3 regions of the Streptomyces venezuelae genome follow, and region 1 is predicted to be linked to each of the others. Evidence: riboswitches for the same ligand, from Rfam matches in the RefSeq annotation. Region 1 holds a riboswitch; each other region holds the start of a gene.

Region 1 (5,927 bases):
GAATCCGAACGCGATGTAGAGGACCGTCCAGCCCATGTACGCCCCTCTCCCCTACGGCCGCCCGCGGGTACGGGTACGGGTACGGCCGTGTCAGGCCTGGTGGTGCAGGCCCAGATTTTCGTAGATTTCCAGCGTCGCGGTGGAGTTGTTGAGCGTGATGAAGTGCAGTCCCGGCACACCTTCGGCCAGCAGCCGCGCGCAGAACTCCGTTGCGAACTCGATGCCAATGGAGCGTACAGCGGCGGGATCGTCTTTGACCGCGAGGATCCTCTCTTTGAGCTCCGCCGGGAACACGGCGTTGCTCAGCTGGGGCAGCCGGTCGAGCTGGCGGACGTTGGTGACCGGCATCATCTCGGGGATGATCGGCGTCGCGCAGCCCGCGGCCTCGACGCGGTCGCGCAGCCGCAGGTACTCCTCCGGGTCGAAGAACATCTGCGTGATCGCGTAGTCCGCGCCGGCCCGGCACTTGTCGATGAAGTGCCGGGTGTCGGACTCCCAGTCGGGCGAGCGCGGGTGCATCGCGGGGAAGGCGGCGACGCCCACGCAGAAGTCGCCGGACTCCTTGATGAGTTCGACGAGTTCGGCGGCGTAGGTGAGGCCCTCCGGGTGGGCGATCCAGTCGCCGAGCGGGTCGCCGGGCGGGTCGCCGCGGACCGCGAGCATGTTCCTGATGCCCGCGTCCGCGTACTGCCCGATGATGTTGCGCAGCTCGGCCACGGAGTGGTCGACCGCGGTCAGGTGCGCGACGGGCGTCAGCGTCGTGTCGGCGACGATCTGCTGGGTCTCCTTGACCGTGCCGGTGCGGGTGGAACCACCCGCTCCGTAGGTCACGGAGACGAAGTCCGGGGCGACCGCCTCGACCCTGCGCAGCGCGTTCCAGAGGTTCCGCTCCCCCTTCGGGGTTTTCGGCGCGGAGAACTCGAACGAGAACGTCGTCTTACCGGTCGCGAGCATGTCGCGGACCGTGCGCGCGCGGTCAGTCCTGGTCGAAGCTGTGCCTAGGGCCATACGGGCAGGTTAGCCAGGGCGGGGCGGTCCCCCAACCGGACCCGGGAGTTTTGGCCGGTTTGCCGGTTTCTTGTCCACGGATCGGACATTCCCGGGCCGTGCCTCACCTGTCGGCTCACCCAGCCGTCTCCGCGGCGCCGCGCAACCGCTTCGCGAACTCCGCGGCGGCCGCTCCGGGGTCGTCCGCTTCCGTGATCGCCCGTACGACGACGACGCGCCGCGCGCCCGCGTCGAGCACCTCGTCGAGGTTGCCCGCGTCGATGCCGCCGATGGCGAACCAGGGGCGGTCGGTGCCGAGCGAGGCCGTGTACCGGACGAGGTCGAGGCCGGGGGCGTGGCGGCCCGGCTTGGTGGGCGTGGGCCAGCAGGGGCCCGTGCAGAAGTAGTCCACGCCCTCCTGGACGGCGGCCGCTGCGGCCTCCGTCTCGGCGTGCGTGGAGCGGCCGATCAGCACGTCGTCGCTGCCGCCGAGGATGGCGCGGGCGGCGGGGACGGGCAGGTCGCCCTGGCCCAGGTGCAGCACGTCCGCGCCGATGGCGTGGGCGACGTCCGCGCGGTCGTTCACGGCGAAGAGCTTGCCGTGCCTGCGGGCGGCGTCCGCGAAGACCCGGAGGTGCTCCAGCTCCTCACCGGCCTCCATGCCCTTGTCGCGCAGCTGCACGATGTCGACGCCGCCCGCGAGGACGGCGTCGAGGAACTCGGGGAGGTCCCCCTGGCGCCTGCGGGCGTCCGTGCACAGGTAGAGCCTGGCGTCGGCGAGCCGGTCGCGGCGGTCTGCGGCCATGGATAAGTCCCCCCGTTGTCGGTCGTGTGTTCAGAGCCTGTGTCAGACGGCGAGCGCCTGGGCGCGGCGCTTCACCTCCGTGCCGCGATTCTCGCTCAGCGCCTGCGCGGGGGTGCCGGGCAGACTCGGGTCGGGGGTGAAGAGCCATTCGAGCATCTCTTCGTCGGAGAAACCGTCGTCCCGGAGGAGCGTCAGGGTGCCGCTGAGGCCCTTGACGACCTTGTCGCCGTCGATGAAGGCGGCCGGCACCTGGAGCGCCCGGTTCTCACCGCGGCGCACGGCGATCAGCTGGCCCTCCTTGACCAGCTGGCGCACACGGGTCACCTCGATGTCGAGCATCTCCGCGATGTCGGGGAGGTGCAGCCACTCGGGGACGAGAGCATCGGTCTTTGCGTCAATCTCGGTCACGGGTCAAGGGTATCTCCGGCCACTGACACGCACCGGGTGGCACCGCTCCCCAGGTGAGCGCCCCGCTACAGGACCGCCTTCTTCAGGGGGATCGCCGGGTCCGCCGTCAGCGCCGGGTCGAGGCGCGCGCCCGACTCGATGAGACGGCGGCCCTGGGCCAGGTCCCTCGGCCGGCCCACGGCGAGGACCGCGACCAGGGCGCCGTCCCGCAGCCAGCACACCGACCAGGCCATGCCGTCCGGGTCCCCGCGCCACACCAGCTCGTCGGCACCGGCGTGGTGGCCCGCGTACTGCACGAAGCGGCCGAACTGCTCCGACCAGAAGTACGGCACGGGGTCGTACGCCGCCGGGGTCTCGCCGATGATGTTCGCCGCCACCGTGCGCGGCCCCTGAAGTGCGTTGTCCCAGTGATGCACGAGGAGCCGATCGCCGTACCGGCCCGAGGGGAACGAGGAGCAGTCGCCGACCGCGTACACGTCGGGCGCCGACGTGCGCAGGCCCTCGTCGGTGACGACCTCGCGGTGGGCGCCGAGCTCGATGCCTGAGTCCGCGAGCCAGCCCGTCGCGGGCCGCGCCCCGATGCCGACGACGACGGCGGTGGCGGGCAGCGTGGTCCCGTCGGACAGGACGACGGCACCGGGTTCGACGCGCTCCACGCGCGCGTGGGTGCGCAGCACCGCTCCGGAGTCCGCGTACCAACCCGCCATGGGGGCCGCGACCTCCTCGGGGAGCGCCCCGGCGAGCGGTCTGCCCGCGGCCTCGACGACGGTGACGGAGCAGCCCGCCTCGCGCGCGGCGGTCGCGAACTCCGCGCCGATCCAGCCCGCGCCGACGACCACCACGTCGTGCTGCCCCGCGAGGACCGGGCGCAGCCGTTCGGCGTCGTCCAGGGTGCGCAGGAGGTGCACGCCGGGGACGCCCTCGGTGCCGGGGAGGCGGATGGGTTCGGCGCCGGTCGCGAGGACCAGGACGTCGTACGCGACGGGCCCGTCGGCGGTGTCCAGCTCGCGGTCCGCGGGGCGCACGCCGGTGACCTCGCGGCCGAGGTCCAGCTCGATGCCGAGCGCCTCGAAGTCGATGTCGAAGGCCGAGCCGTCCGCCTTGCCGAGCAGCACCGCCTTGGACAGCGGCGGCCTGTCGTACGGCGGATGCGGCTCGGCGCCGACGAGGGTGACCGGGCCCGCGAAGCCCTGCTCGCGCAGGGCCACCGCGGTCTGCACGCCGGCCATGCCCGCGCCGACGATGACGACGCGCCGCTCCGCCTGCCGCTGCTTCCCGGTCTGCCCGTGCTGTCCGCCCGGCCGCTGCTGCTCGCTCTGGCTCTGCTGCTCGCTCACCCGATCACTGTAGGACGGTTGTCGAGAGCGCCCTCAGGTGCGGTCGGGGAGATCTCTGACACACCGTCATCGTCCAAACCCGGACAGCTCCCCTACTGCCGCGCGGGGCGACGGGCTAGGGTGACCCGTGCAGAGCACTCGCGGGAGCCCGGACGCACCGGGCTGAGAGGGAGGCTGGGACGGCCTCCGACCGTACGAACCTGATCCGGGTCATGCCGGCGAAGGGAGGGGCTGGACGCCCATGCATTCACGTACGACACCGGCCACGGCATCACCATCCGCCACCTCGGACGTCCTGGTCGTCGGAGGCGGCGTCATCGGCCTGGTCACGGCCTGGCGGACCGCGCAGCGCGGGCTGTCCGTGACGGTCGTGGACCCCGAGCCGGGCGGCGGCGCCGCCCAGGTCGCGGCGGGCATGCTGGCCGCCGTCACCGAACTCCACTACGGCGAGCAGACGCTGCTCGGCCTCAACATCGCGTCCGCCGGGCGCTATCCGGCCTTCGCCGACGAGCTGACCGAGGCGAGCGGCCACGACCTCGGCTACCGCACGTGCGGCACGCTCGCCGTCGCCCTCGACTCCGACGACCGCGCCCACCTGCGCGAACTGCACGCCCTGCAGCAGCGCTCGGGCCTGGAGTCCGAGTGGCTGAGCGGCCGCGAGTGCCGCCGCCTGGAGCCGATGCTCGCGCCGGGTGTGCGCGGCGGGCTGCGGGTCGACGGTGATCACCAGATCGACCCGCGGCGGCTCGCGGGCGCGCTCGTGGCGGCCTGCGAGCGGGCCGGTGTGGTCTTCCACCGCGCGTGGGCCGAGCGCCTCTCCGTCGTACGTGACCGGGCGCACGGCGTCGTCCTCGCGGACGGCACCGAGCTGGCCGCGGGCCTGACCGTCCTCGCCGCGGGCAGCCTCAGCGGGCGCCTCGCGGGCGTCCCGGACGACGTCCTGCCGCCCGTGCGGCCCGTGAAGGGCCAGGTCCTGCGCCTGTCGGTGCCGAAGCCGTACGCCCCGTTCCTGAGCCGCACCGTGCGGGCCGTGGTGCGCGGCAGCCACGTCTACCTCGTGCCGCGCGAGAACGGCGAGCTCGTCGTCGGCGCGACCAGCGAGGAGCTCGGCTGGGACACCACGGTCACCGCGGGCGGCGTGTACGAACTCCTGCGGGACGCGCACGAGCTCGTGCCCGGCATCACCGAGCTGCCGCTGACCGAGACCCGCGCGGGTCTGCGCCCCGGCTCGCCCGACAACGCGCCGATGCTGGGCCCGACGCGGCTCGACGGGTTCCACCTGGCCACCGGGCACTACCGCAACGGCGTCCTGCTGACCCCCGTCACGGGCGACGTGATGGCGCACGCCCTGACCACCGGTGAACTCCCCGACGAGGCGCTCGCGTTCACCCCGCGCCGCTTCGACGCCACGTCCTCCGAGATCGTCCCCCCGGCCCGCACGCAGCACGACACGGAGCAGCCCGCATGAGCACACCCTTCGCCGTTTCCGTCAACGGGGAGGAGCGCGATGTGGCCTCGGGCACCACGCTCGAAGCCCTCGTGGCCACCCTCTCCTCGGCGCACTCCGGTGTCGCCGCCGCCGTCAACGAAACCGTCGTCCCGCGCGCGCAGTGGTCCACCACGGCCCTCTCCGCGGGCGACCGCGTCGAAGTACTCACCGCCGTCCAGGGAGGCTGAACACCATGGCAGACGACCCCTTCGTCATCGGCGGGCTCACCCTCTCCTCGCGCCTGATCATGGGCACGGGCGGGGCGCCGAGCCTCGACATCCTGGAGCGGTCCCTCGTCGCGTCCGGCACGGAGCTGACCACGGTCGCGATGCGCCGCCTCGACCCGGGCGTCCAGGGTTCCGTGCTCTCCGTCCTCGACCGGCTCGGCATCCGGGTCCTGCCCAACACCGCGGGCTGCTTCACGGCGGGCGAGGCCGTCCTCACCGCCCGGCTCGCGCGGGAGGCGCTCGGCACGGATCTGGTGAAACTCGAGGTGATCGCCGACGAGCGCACCCTGCTGCCCGACCCGGTCGAGCTCCTGGACGCCGCCGAGACCCTGGTGGACGACGGTTTCACGGTCCTGCCGTACACGAACGACGATCCGGTGCTCGCGCGGAAACTGGAGGATGTGGGCTGCGCGGCGATCATGCCGCTCGGGTCGCCCATCGGCTCCGGTCTCGGCATCCGCAACCCGCACAACTTCCAGCTGATCGTGGAGCACGCGCGCGTGCCGGTGATCCTCGACGCGGGCGCGGGCACGGCGTCCGACGCGGCGATCGCGATGGAGCTGGGCTGCGCGGGCGTGATGCTCGCCTCCGCGGTGACGCGGGCGCAGGAGCCGGTCCTGATGGCCGAGGCCATGCGGTACGGCGTGGAGGCGGGGCGGCTCGCGCACCGGGCC
Region 2 (5,927 bases), 3.9 Mb from region 1:
CAAGGAAGCCGTCGCCGCCATCGGCGAGAAGCCGTTCCGTGCCAAGCAGCTCTCGCAGCACTACTTCGCGCGGTACGCGCACGACCCGGCCGAGTGGACCGACATCCCGGCCGGGGCGCGCGAGAAGCTGCGGGACGCGTTGCTGCCCGATCTGATGTCTGTGGTGCGGCACATCAGCTGTGACGACGACACGACGCGCAAGACGCTGTGGCGGCTGTTCGACGGGACGCTCGTCGAGTCCGTGCTCATGCGGTACCCGGACCGGGTCACCATGTGCATCAGCTCGCAGGCGGGCTGCGGCATGAACTGTCCGTTCTGCGCCACGGGGCAGGCCGGTCTCGACCGGAACCTGTCGACCGGCGAGATCGTGCATCAGATCGTCGACGGCATGCGGGCGCTGCGGGACGGCGAGATTCCGGGTGGGCCGGCACGGTTGTCCAACATCGTCTTCATGGGGATGGGCGAGCCGCTCGCCAACTACAAGCGGGTCGTCGGTGCCATTCGTGCGCTGACCGACCCGGAGCCCGACGGTCTCGGTCTTTCGCAGCGCGGTATCACCGTGTCGACGGTGGGGCTCGTGCCCGCCATCCACCGGTTCGCCGACGAGGGCTTCAAGTGCCGGCTCGCGATCTCGCTGCACGCGCCGGACGACGAGCTGCGCGACACCCTCGTACCGGTCAACACGCGGTGGAAGGTGCGGGAGGTGCTGGACGCCGGGTGGGAGTACGCCGCGAAGTCCGGGCGCCGACTGTCCATCGAGTACGCGCTCATCCGTGACATCAACGACCACGCGTGGCGTGGTGACCGGCTCGGGCGGCTGCTCAAGGGCAAGCCCGTGCACGTCAACCTCATTCCGCTGAACCCGACGCCGGGGTCGAAGTGGACGGCCTCGCGGCCCGAGGACGAGAAGGCGTTCGTGGAGGCCATCGCCGCCCACGGTGTGCCCGTCACGATTCGGGACACCCGTGGTCAGGAGATCGACGGGGCGTGCGGCCAGCTGGCGGCGGCCGAGCGGTAGGTCGAGAGGTAGTCTGGCGGGCGTACCGCTGCGTACGAGTACACACATCTGCATATTCCGACAGGGGAGCGCCACAGCGCTGAGAGTGCGGTCACTTGGACAGGTGGGCCGCAGACCCTCTGAACCTCGCCCAGGTCATTCTGGGTAGGAAGTTCGGGCATCACTCAAGCTGTAGCGCCCTGCCCGCGTGCCGTCGGTGCGCGGGCGGGGCCGCGTCTTCTCCTGGTCACCCAGGAGGAAAGTCAGTGAGCACCACCAAGTCAGGGAGCACCAAGAAGGTCACGTTCACCGCCGTGGCGGTGGGCATCGGGCTCGTCGCCGTCTCCGCGTGCGGCAGCTCCGGGGGCGGGTCCGGGACGTCCGATTCCAAGAGTGTGACGCTGGTCAGTCACGACTCCTTCAATGTCTCCAAGGACGTGTTGAAGGACTTCGAGAAGCGGTCCGGGTACAAGGTCAAGGTCCTCAAGGACGGTGACGCCGGCGCTGCCGTGAACAAGGCGATCCTGTCCAAGGACAACCCTCAGGGCGATGTCTTCTTCGGCGTCGACAACACGCTCCTCTCCCGGGCGCTCGACAACGGGCTCTTCCAGGCTCACGAGGTCAAGGGCTCGGAGAAGATCAAGGCCGAGTTCCGGGTCGATGAGGGCAAGCACCGGGTCACGCCCGTCGACAGCGGTGACATCTGCGTCAACTATGACAAGAAGTACTTCGCCGACAAGAAGCTCGCGCCCCCGAAGTCCTTCGCCGATCTGACCAAGCCCGCGTACAAGAACCTGCTCGTCACCGAGAACGCCTCGACCTCGTCGCCCGGCCTCGGCTTCCTGCTCGGCACCGCCGCCGCGTACGGGGACGACGGCTGGGCCGGCTACTGGAAGAAGCTCAAGGCCAACGGCGTCAAGGTCGTCGACGGCTGGGAGCAGGCGTACAACGAGGAGTTCTCCGGGTCCGCCGGTGGCAAGAAGGCCAAGGGCGACCGGCCGCTCGTGGTGTCGTACGCCTCCTCGCCGCCCGTCGAGGTGCTGTACGGCGAGCCGCAGCCCAAGCAGGCGCCGACCGGCGTCGCCACCGGCACCTGCTTCCGCCAGGTCGAGTACGCGGGCCTGCTCAGCAACGCGGGCAACGAGAAGGGCGGCAAGGCGCTCCTCGACTTCCTGGCGAGCCAGGAGTTCCAGGAGGACATGCCGCTCAACATGTTCGTGAACCCGGTGCGCGAGGGCACCAAGCTGCCGAAGCTGTTCACCGAGCACGGCGTGACGGTCGACGACCCGCAGACCATGGACCCGAAGAAGATCGCCGACAACCGCGAGCCGTGGATCAAGTCGTGGACCTCGCTCGTACTGAAGTAGCGAAACCGGGCCCACGCGCGGGGTCCCGGCGCGGGAGCGCGACGCGGCTCGGTCTGATGGCCGTGCCCGTCGCGTTCTTCGGACTCTTCTTCGCCTATCCCGTCACGGCGATCGTCGCGCGCGGGCTGCACGTCGACGGCGTGTGGCGGTTCGGGCGGATCACGGACGTCCTCGGGCAGTCCGACATCCGGCAGGTGCTGTGGTTCACCACCTGGCAGGCGCTCGCGTCGACGGCGCTCACGCTCCTGATCGCGCTCCCCGGCGCGTACGTCTTCGCGCGCTTCGACTTCCCCGGCAAGCGGGTGCTGCGGGCCGTCGTCACCGTGCCGTTCGTGCTTCCGACCGTCGTCGTCGGCACGGCGTTCCTCGCGCTGATCGGGCGGGGCGGGCTCTTCGACGAGCTGTGGGGCGTACGCCTGGACACCACGGTGTGGGCGATCCTGCTCGCGCACGTCTTCTTCAACTACGCGGTCGTCGTACGGACCGTCGGCGGCCTCTGGTCGCAGCTTGACCCGCGCCAGGAGGAGGCCGCGCGGATGCTCGGCGCCTCCCGGTGGGCCGCGTGGCGGACGGTGACGCTGCCCGCGCTCGCGCCCGCCGTCGCGGCCGCCGCGCTCATGGTCTTCCTCTTCACCTTCACCTCCTTCGGCGTGGTGCAGATCCTCGGCGGACCCGCGTACTCGACGCTCGAAGTGGAGATCTACCGGCAGACCGCGCAACTCCTCGACCTGCCGACGGCCGCCGTCCTGACTCTCGTGCAGTTCGCCGCGGTCGGCCTGATCCTGGCGATCCACGCGTGGACGGTGCGGCGGCGCGAGAGCGCGCTGAAGCTCGTCGACGCCTCCGCGGTGGCACGCAGGCCGCGCGGCGCCGGGCAGTGGACGTTGCTCGCGTTCGTCATGGTGACGGTCGTGCTGCTGATCCTGTTGCCGCTCGGCGTGCTGGTGCAGCGGTCCTTCGACGGTCCCGAAGGCTTCGGGGTCGCGTACTACAAGGAGCTGACCTCGGCGGACGGCGGCGCCTTCCTCGTGCCGCCGATCGAGGCCATCGGTAATTCGCTGCAATACGCGGTGGTCGCCACGGGCATCACCGTGCTGATCGGGGGGCTCGCGGCCGCCGCCCTCACCCGGCGCGCGGGGCGTCTCGTGCGCGGGTTCGACGCGCTGCTCATGCTGCCGCTCGGCGTCTCCGCGGTGACGGTGGGCTTCGGGTTCCTGATCACGCTCGACAAGCCGCCGCTGGACCTGAGGTCCTCCTGGATCCTGGTGCCGCTCGCCCAGGCCCTGGTCGGGGTGCCGTTCGTCGTACGCACCATGCTGCCCGTCCTGCGCGCGGTGGACGGCAGGCTACGCGAGGCGGCGGCCGTGCTCGGGGCTTCGCCGCTGCGGGCGTGGCGCGAGGTCGACCTGCCGATGGTGTGGCGGGCACTGCTGATCGCCGCCGGGTTCGCCTTCGCCGTCTCGCTCGGCGAGTTCGGCGCGACGGTCTTCATCGCACGCCCCGACAACCCGACGCTGCCGGTCGCCGTGGCCCGCCTGCTCGGACGCGCGGGCGACCTCAACTACGGCCAGGCGATGGCCCTCTCGACGATTCTCATGGTGGTGTGCGCGGTGTCCCTGATGATGTTGGAACGCGTCCGGACCGGGCGCACCACGGGGGAGTTCTGATGACGGACGCGCTGCTGAGCCTGCGGGACGCGACGGTACGGTTCGGGGCGCGGGCCGCGCTCGACGCCGTGGACCTCGATGTCGCCGAGCATGAGATCGTCTGTGTGCTGGGGCCGAGCGGCAGCGGCAAGTCGACGCTGCTGCGGGTGGTCGCCGGGCTCCAGGGACTCGATTCGGGGCGGGTCGTCCTCGGGGGGCGCGACCAGCGCGGGGTGCCCGCGCACAAGCGGGGCGTCGGCCTCATGTTCCAGGACCACCAGCTCTTCCCGCAGCGGGACGTGGCGGGCAACGTCGCGTTCGGGCTGCGCATGCACGGTGCGTCGCGCGGCGAACAGGCCGACCGGGTCGCCGAGTTGCTGGACCTCGTCGGCCTCCCGAAGGCGCAGCGGCGTGCGGTGGCGGCGCTCTCCGGTGGTGAGCAGCAGCGCGTGGCGCTGGCGCGGGCACTCGCGCCACGCCCCCGGCTGCTGATGCTCGACGAGCCGCTCGGCCAGCTCGACCGTTCGCTGCGGGAGCGTCTCGTCGTCGAACTCCGTGAGCTCTTCGACGAGTTGGGCACGACCGTCCTCGCCGTCACGCACGACCAGGGTGAGGCCTTCGCGCTCGCCGACCGCGTCGTCGTCATGCGGGACGGGCGGATCGCCCAGTCCGGCACGCCGTTGGAGGTGTGGCAGCACCCTGTCGACGAGTTCGTGGCGCGATTCCTCGGCTTCGACAACGTGGTGCGGGCGACCGTGGCGGGAGGGGCCGCCGACACGGTGTGGGGCAAGATCCCGGTCCCTGAGGGCACCTCGGCCGGACCGTGCAAGGTTTTGGTGCGGCCGGCCGGGGTGCGGCTCGTCTCCGCCGAGGAGGGGCTGCCGTGCCTTGTCACGGCACGCACCTTCCGGGGTACGCACGTCGCCGTTCACCTCCAGCCCACCGACGGGCCCCGTCTGGAGGCGGCTTGCGCGCTGCGCAGGGCGCCGGCGGTGGGGGAGACGGTGGGTGTCGGATTCGACGCTGAGGATGTGGTGGTACTCGGCTGAGTGCCCTCTCCGGTGCTCGGCCGGTCGGCTGTGTGCCGACGCCGCAACTCGGGTACCGCCCCGGGCGGGTCGTTCCAGTGTTCGGCCATGACGACACTCGGCTATGACGACACTCGGCCATGATCGATACTGCGACGAAGTCGCCCGGCAACTCGACCTCAAGGTCCCGAGGGCGACGACCCGGTGGCCCTCGACGCCTGGCTCGCCCGCACCGCGGAGCCCGGCGCGGCCACGTTCCGCGAGGCGGGCGCCGACGCGGCCGTGTGGTCGTGGGCCGAGGACCACAGCGCCGGGTTCTGGGCGCGCCGCATGACACGCGAGCTGGTGATCCACCGCGCGGACGCGGCCGTCACCGTCGGCGTCCCGTTCGAGGTCGCCCCGGAGGTCGCCGCGGACGCCATCGACGAATGGCTCGACCTCGTCGCCCTCGCCCAGCGCACCGACCCCGAGGACAGTGCCGCGGAGCTCAAGGGCGCGGGCCGCTCATGGGGGTGCTGCTGCTCGCCTTCCACCGGCGGCTGCCGCTCGACAGCGGGCACGTGGAGGTCGTGGGGGAGCGGGGGCTGCTGGACTTCTGGCCGGAGCGGGCTTCGTTCGTGTGAGCCGGTGCGGTTCCGTCGTGGCGCACGAGGCCTCAGGCCGTACGGGACGGTGTCGCGCCGAGCTTTCGCAAAGCGTCCGGGGCGTCCTCCACCCGGTCCACCAGGGCGATCCGGGACTCCATCGAGCGGTCGCGGGCCAGCGACCGCAGCAGCGGCCACACCGGCAGGTGGTCGGTCCAGTGGGCGCGGTCGACCAGGACCATGGGGGTGGGCTCGCCGCGGGACTCGTAGTAGTTGGGGGTGGCGTTGTCGAAGACCTCCTGGAC
Region 3 (5,927 bases), 2.0 Mb from region 1:
AGATCGATGTCGTGGCTGTCGCGGACACCCCGGGAAACCCCGCCGTCGAGGAGTGGGCGGACTTCCGGGAGACCGGGCACGCCCACGCGATCGGACAGTGCCTGCTGGGCCAACTCGACGACGAGGCACGGCAGAACCACCTCGACCGCTACCCGGTTCAGTCGATCACGCGCTACACGGTCCGGGACGATCGGACGTTCATCCGGCGGCTCGACTCCATGGAGCGCATGCGGCCCGTCCTGGAGCGGCAGGAGTACGCGCTCGGGACACTCTGCGCGGCGGTCCCGATCATGGCCGGCGACACCGCGGCGACCATGGCCATTTCTGTCTCCTCCTCGCAGGCCGACCGACTGCTGCCGGCAGCTGAGAAGTTGCAACGGGAGATCGGAAAGCTACTAGGGACACTCGCTTTCTCTATCAGCATCTGAAAACTCACTCCTTGTGATGCGGCGTTCACGTTAAGCAAGATGCGGAGGGTGTCAGGGAGCTGGTTCCTGGCCGCTTGAGGGCCATGAGGGCCAAGTGACGGGGTAGGGCGCGCGATGGGCGAGACCGAGACGGTACAGGCAGAGGTCATGATGAGCTTCCTCGTTTCCGAGGAGCTGTCGTTCCGCATCCCGGTGGAGCTGCGCTACGAGCTCGGGGATCCCTATGCCGTGCGGCTGACGTTCCACCTGCCGGGGGATGCCCCGGTGACCTGGGCCTTCGGGCGGGAGTTGTTGATCGACGGGGTGGGCAGGCCGTGCGGGGACGGAGATGTGCGCGTCGAGCCCACCGATTCCATGATGTTGGACGAAGCCCTGATCAGACTTCAGGTCGGCGGGGACCAGGCGCTGTTCAGGGTGGGCATCCCCCCGCTGCTCGCCTTCCTCGACCGGACGGACAAGTTGGTGCCGCTGGGGCAGGAGCGGGCGCTCGCCGACTTCGATGCGCACCTCGACGAGACGCTCGACCGCATCCTCGCGGAGGCCCAGAGCGCGGGTTGAACTACTGACGTCAACGGGCGCAGGGCGACAGCATTTTGGTGCATTTTCGCGAGGCCGACGCTCTGTGAGTTCGGAAGCTAACGCTTGCGGCGCCGTCCCTTCCCTCCGCGGGAAGCTCGGGTCGCCCCGGCCGTCGAAGGCCGGCCGGGGGCAGTGGAATGGCCGGGGGCGGTGGAGCGGCCGGGCACGGTGGAGCGGTCGGGGATGGTGGAGCGGTCCGCCGAGACGACCAGGGCGGCCAGCGCGGTCGTCACCGGTACCGAGGCGACCAGGCCGATGGAGCCGATCAGAGTGCGCACGATCTCCTCGGCGACCAGCTCACTGTTGGCCACCGTGCCCACGCTGGACTGGGCGATGGAGAAGAGGAGGAGCAGGGGCAGCGCGGCGCCCGCGTAGGCGAGGACGAGGGTGTTGACGACCGAGGCGATGTGGTCGCGGCCGATGCGGATGCCCGCGCGGTACAGGCCGCGCCAGCCCATCGTCGGGTTGGCCTGATGCAGTTCCCATACCGCTGAGGTCTGGGTGACCGTCACGTCGTCGAGGACGCCGAGCGAGCCGATGATGACGCCCGCGAGCAGTAGACCGCTCATGTCGATGGACGGATACAGGCCGTGGATGAGGCCGGTGTTGTCATCAGTGTTGCCGGTGAGAGCGGCCCAGCCGATGAAGAGCGAGCCGAGCAGGCCGATGAGGAGGAGGGAGATGAGCGTGCCGAGTACCGCGACGGAGGTCCTGGCCGTCAGGCCGTGGCAGAGATAGAGCGCGATCAACATGATGGCGCTCGCTCCGATCACCGCCACGACCAGGGGATTCGAGCCCTGAAGGATCGCCGGCAGGATGAAGAACGTGAGGACCATGAAGCTGATGGCGAGGGCGACCAGGGCCATCACGCCACGGAGCCGGCCCACGACGACGACGGCGAGCGCGAAGATTCCGGCGAGCAGCGCCATCGGGATCTTGCGGTTCACGTCGGTGACGGAGTACTGCAGTCCTTCGGGGGCCTTGGGCTCGTAGGCGACCACCACCTCTTGGCCCTGCTTCAGCTGGCGCGGAGAGTCCGGCTGGATGATCTCCGTGAAGGTGCGTCCCTTGTCCTCACCGCTGGTGACCTCGACGGTGGCCTTCTTGCAGATGCCCGTGGCCGTGGACTGCGCGGACTGGCCCTCGGCGGTGGAGGTGTCGCCGTTCGGCGGGGTCTGCGAGGGGCTGAGGTCCTTGCAGGGCAGCTCCTGCACCTTCGTGACCTTCGCCGCCTGTGTCTGCCGGTCGAAGCCGACGCCGGTGCGTTCGTGGCTCGGCGTGCCTCCGGGCCAGAGCACCACGAGTCCGACGACTACGGCGGTGGCGAAGGGGATCAGTACGGCCGCGATGACCTTGCGGAGGTGCTGGGAGACCGGCGCGGCCGGGCCGTGGCTGTGGGAATGCCCGTGTCCGTGGCCGTGTCCATGGCCCTCCGGAGGCGTCCCGGAGACGGGCGGCTGCGGGGGTGGCGGGGGCGGCGGCTCTGTGGTGGTCACTGCCCGATCATCGCAAGAACGGGAGGGGCCCTCTGTTCAGCGCGCCCGACATGACGCTAGCGTGGAGCCACCTTTGCAATCGCGGGAGCTCGGAGCACCGGGCTGAGAGGGCGCTGACCTCCGTACGAAGCGGCACAAAAGTGCACGAGCCGTACGGGATTCGCTGCGTCGACCGCCGAACCTGTTACCGGGTAATGCCGGCGTAGGGAGTAGGTCTCATGACCACATCGGACGCACGCACGCCTGCCTCGACGCAGAACGACCAGAAGGACCAGAACGGTCAGGTCCGGAGCGACGAGGCCGGGAAGTCCATCGGCTGGCACAAGGCGTATGTCGAGGGTTCGCGCCCCGACCTGCGTGTGCCGGTCCGCCAGGTGCACCTCACCAATGGCAAGGCCGTCACCCTGTACGACACTTCAGGTCCGTACACCGACCCGTCGGCCGAGACCGACGTCCGCCGCGGGCTGCCGCCGCTGCGGGAGAACTGGATCATCGCCCGCGGCGACACGGAGGAGTACGTGGGCCGTCCGCCGCGTCCCGAGGACGACGGCATCAAGCACACCTCGCCCCGCGGCGGGCTCAAGAACCTCGACGCGGTCTTCCCCGGCCGCCCCCGCCAGCCGCGGCGCGGCCGCGACGGTCAGGCGGTGACGCAGCTCGCGTACGCCAGGCGCGGCGAGATCACGCCCGAGATGGAGTTCATCGGGATCCGCGAGGGCATGGACCCGGAGATCGTGCGGGAAGAGGTCGCCGCGGGCCGCGCGGTGATCCCCGCCAACGTGAACCACCCGGAGATCGAGCCGATGATCATCGGCAAGAAGTTCCTGGTGAAGGTGAACGCGAACATCGGCAACTCCGCGGTGACCTCCTCCATCGAGGAGGAGGTGGACAAGATGACCTGGGCGACCCAGTGGGGCGCCGACACGGTCATGGACCTCTCCACCGGCCGCAACATCCACACCACTCGCGAATGGGTCCTGCGCAACTCCCCCGTGCCGATCGGCACCGTCCCCCTCTACCAGGCCCTGGAGAAGGTCGACGGCAAAGCCGAGGAGCTGACCTGGGAGATCTACAAGGACACGGTCATCGAGCAGGCCGAGCAGGGCGTGGACTACATGACGGTCCACGCGGGCGTGCGCCTGCCGTACGTACCGCTCACCGCGCGCCGCAAGACCGGCATCGTCTCGCGCGGCGGTTCGATCATGGCCGCCTGGTGCCTCGCGCACCACAAGGAGAGCTTCCTCTACGAGCACTTCGAGGAGCTCTGCGAGATCCTCGCGGCGTACGACGTGACGTACTCGCTCGGTGACGGCCTGCGGCCCGGCTCGATCGCGGACGCCAATGACGAGGCGCAGTTCGCCGAGTTGCGGACACTCGGGGAACTCAACACGATCGCCAAGCGTCACAACGTACAGACGATGATCGAAGGCCCCGGTCACGTCCCGATGCACAAGATCAAGGAGAACATCGACCTCCAGCAGGAGATCTGCGAAGAGGCGCCGTTCTACACGCTCGGCCCGCTGACCACGGACATCGCGCCCGCCTACGACCACATCACCTCCGGCATCGGCGCCGCGATGATCGGCTGGTGGGGCACGGCGATGCTCTGTTACGTCACGCCGAAGGAGCACCTGGGCCTGCCCAACCGCGACGACGTGAAGACGGGCGTCATCACGTACAAGATCGCGGCGCACGCGGCGGACCTCGCCAAGGGGCATCCGGGCGCGCAGGACTGGGACGACGCCCTTTCGGACGCACGCTTCGAGTTCCGCTGGGAGGACCAGTTCAACCTGGCCCTCGACCCGGTCACGGCGCGGGAGTTCCACGACGAGACCCTGCCGGCCGAGCCCGCGAAGACGGCGCACTTCTGCTCGATGTGCGGGCCGAAGTTCTGCTCGATGAAGATCTCGCAGGACATCCGGCGCCAGCATGGCGGTGACCTCGGCTCCGAGGACATCGAGGCGGGCATGGAGCAGAAGTCCAAGGAGTTCGCAGCCGCGGGCAACCGGGTCTATCTGCCGATCGCCGAATAAGAGCGATCGTCGACTGAGAGCGATCGCCGACCGAAGCTCCGTGGTCCCGCCCCAGAGGGGCGGCGGGGCCACGAAGCGGGTGGTACAGCCCCGTAGCGGTGCGGTTCGGCCGACCCGCTACTCCGGCTTGTGGTCGGGCCCGCCGAAGTCGGGGCTGGAGAAGTCGGGGCTCGAGTAGCTCGGGCGCGGGCCCGCCGGGCCGCCCTCCGGGCTGCTGAACCCCGGCCTGTGGTAGCCGAGTTGGGGCATGCGGCCGGCTGCGCCGGTGCCGCCGGGCTTCCCCGACGTCGTACGGGCGGGAGCACTGCCCGGCTCCGTCAGGGCCTCCCGGAGGAACGGCACGACGCCCCGCTCGAGGAGCGCCCGGCCCCAGTCTTCCCTGGCCCGGGACACCTCCTCGTGCCGCTCGCCGTGGAGCCCCGCCGGGAGCGAGGTGGACCCGTTGCGCAGGGCGGTCAGGAGCAGACCGACCGCTGCGACCAGGATGCCCCCCGCGGTGAGCGCGCCGAACAGCCATCCCGCGGTGAGCAGGGTGTCCGCGAAGGCGGGCTCGGGGTTGAGCATCTTCAGGATGTAGCCGACGAGCAGGAATATCGCGGCGGCCGTCCCCGCGAGAACGGGTGCGAGGACCGCGACCACGGCGATCGCCCCGGCGCCCGCGGCTGCCGCCGGTTCGGCGACCTCGCCCATCGTGGTGGCGAGGCCTACGCCGCCGGAGCCCGACTCCGCGGCGCTCTGTCCGCTCCCTTCGCGGATCGAGGTGGATGTCGGTCGAGGTTCGCGCAACTCCTCGCGAACCTTCACGTAGTGCGCGTACTCGGCCGCGGCGGCGGCCGTGATCAGTGCTGTCGCGTTCAGGGCCATGGTGCGCAGTTGTTCGGTGTTGAGCCGCCGGCCCACTGCGGCGAGTTCGGGACGGTCAGGTGCGGTGCGCAGCGCCTCGTCGAGGATCCGCTCGTACTCGGGGCGGTCCTCATTGAGCAGGTGTGGAGCGCTGTTCATGTGCATCCCCCGATGCTCCGTAGGGCTGAGGCTCGCATGGCTACGAGCCGTTGGGCAGAAACGGAGGGGAGCCTGCTACGGATAAGCCGATGGTAGAGCCGTGACGGCACGCGGTGACAGGGGGTTTCCGGAAATTGCCCCCCTGGCCAGCGTGATCGTGTAGGGGGGCGCCTGCTCGCTGAACGGTCAGACAGACAGCGGGAGTTGGCAGACCAGCAGCTTTCCGGCCATGGTCACTCCGCCGTCCATGGCGATGGCCAGACCGTCGGCGTAGACGTGCGGTCCCTCGATGACCGGACCCGCGCCGTCCGACTCGTCCTCGGAGCCGACGTCACCCAGGAGGTAGGGGATGGGGCTGTGGCCGTGGACGATGCGCGTGCCGCCGTACA

Evidence for each region. A riboswitch is a leader RNA that binds a small molecule or an ion and turns the genes downstream of it on or off. The one in region 1 is predicted to bind thiamine pyrophosphate.
Region 2: it holds a riboswitch for thiamine pyrophosphate, as region 1 does, so the genes downstream of both, DEJ47_RS27860 (thiamine ABC transporter substrate binding subunit) here and thiO (glycine oxidase ThiO) in region 1, are expected to answer to the same signal.
Region 3: it holds a riboswitch for thiamine pyrophosphate, as region 1 does, so the genes downstream of both, thiC (phosphomethylpyrimidine synthase ThiC) here and thiO (glycine oxidase ThiO) in region 1, are expected to answer to the same signal.

Annotation. Positions count from the first base shown of each region.
Region 1 covers NZ_CP029193.1:2,071,118-2,077,044, forward strand. Annotated here, with positions in the region: gene DEJ47_RS09595 (hypothetical protein) at 1-36, opposite strand, end outside; gene metF (methylenetetrahydrofolate reductase [NAD(P)H]) at 91-1,008, opposite strand; gene thiE (thiamine phosphate synthase) at 1,124-1,792, opposite strand; gene DEJ47_RS09610 (Rv2175c family DNA-binding protein) at 1,835-2,200, opposite strand; gene DEJ47_RS09615 (NAD(P)/FAD-dependent oxidoreductase) at 2,266-3,444, opposite strand; TPP riboswitch at 3,668-3,781, shown strand; gene thiO (glycine oxidase ThiO) at 3,779-5,005, shown strand; gene thiS (sulfur carrier protein ThiS) at 5,002-5,214, shown strand; gene DEJ47_RS09630 (thiazole synthase) at 5,220-5,927, shown strand, end outside.
Region 2 covers NZ_CP029193.1:5,993,182-5,999,108, forward strand. Annotated here, with positions in the region: gene rlmN (23S rRNA (adenine(2503)-C(2))-methyltransferase RlmN) at 1-1,018, shown strand, start outside; TPP riboswitch at 1,071-1,187, shown strand; gene DEJ47_RS27860 (thiamine ABC transporter substrate binding subunit) at 1,264-2,364, shown strand; gene DEJ47_RS27865 (ABC transporter permease) at 2,340-4,031, shown strand; gene DEJ47_RS27870 (ABC transporter ATP-binding protein) at 4,031-5,059, shown strand; partial or broken gene DEJ47_RS37445 (hypothetical protein) at 5,243-5,347, shown strand; gene DEJ47_RS27880 (LOG family protein) at 5,694-5,927, opposite strand, start outside.
Region 3 covers NZ_CP029193.1:4,065,538-4,071,464, reverse strand. Annotated here, with positions in the region: gene DEJ47_RS18825 (IclR family transcriptional regulator) at 1-428, shown strand, start outside; gene DEJ47_RS18820 (SsgA family sporulation/cell division regulator) at 543-986, shown strand; gene DEJ47_RS18815 (YibE/F family protein) at 1,064-2,503, opposite strand; TPP riboswitch at 2,575-2,729, shown strand; gene thiC (phosphomethylpyrimidine synthase ThiC) at 2,722-4,536, shown strand; gene DEJ47_RS18805 (hypothetical protein) at 4,654-5,544, opposite strand; gene DEJ47_RS18800 (metallophosphoesterase) at 5,725-5,927, opposite strand, start outside.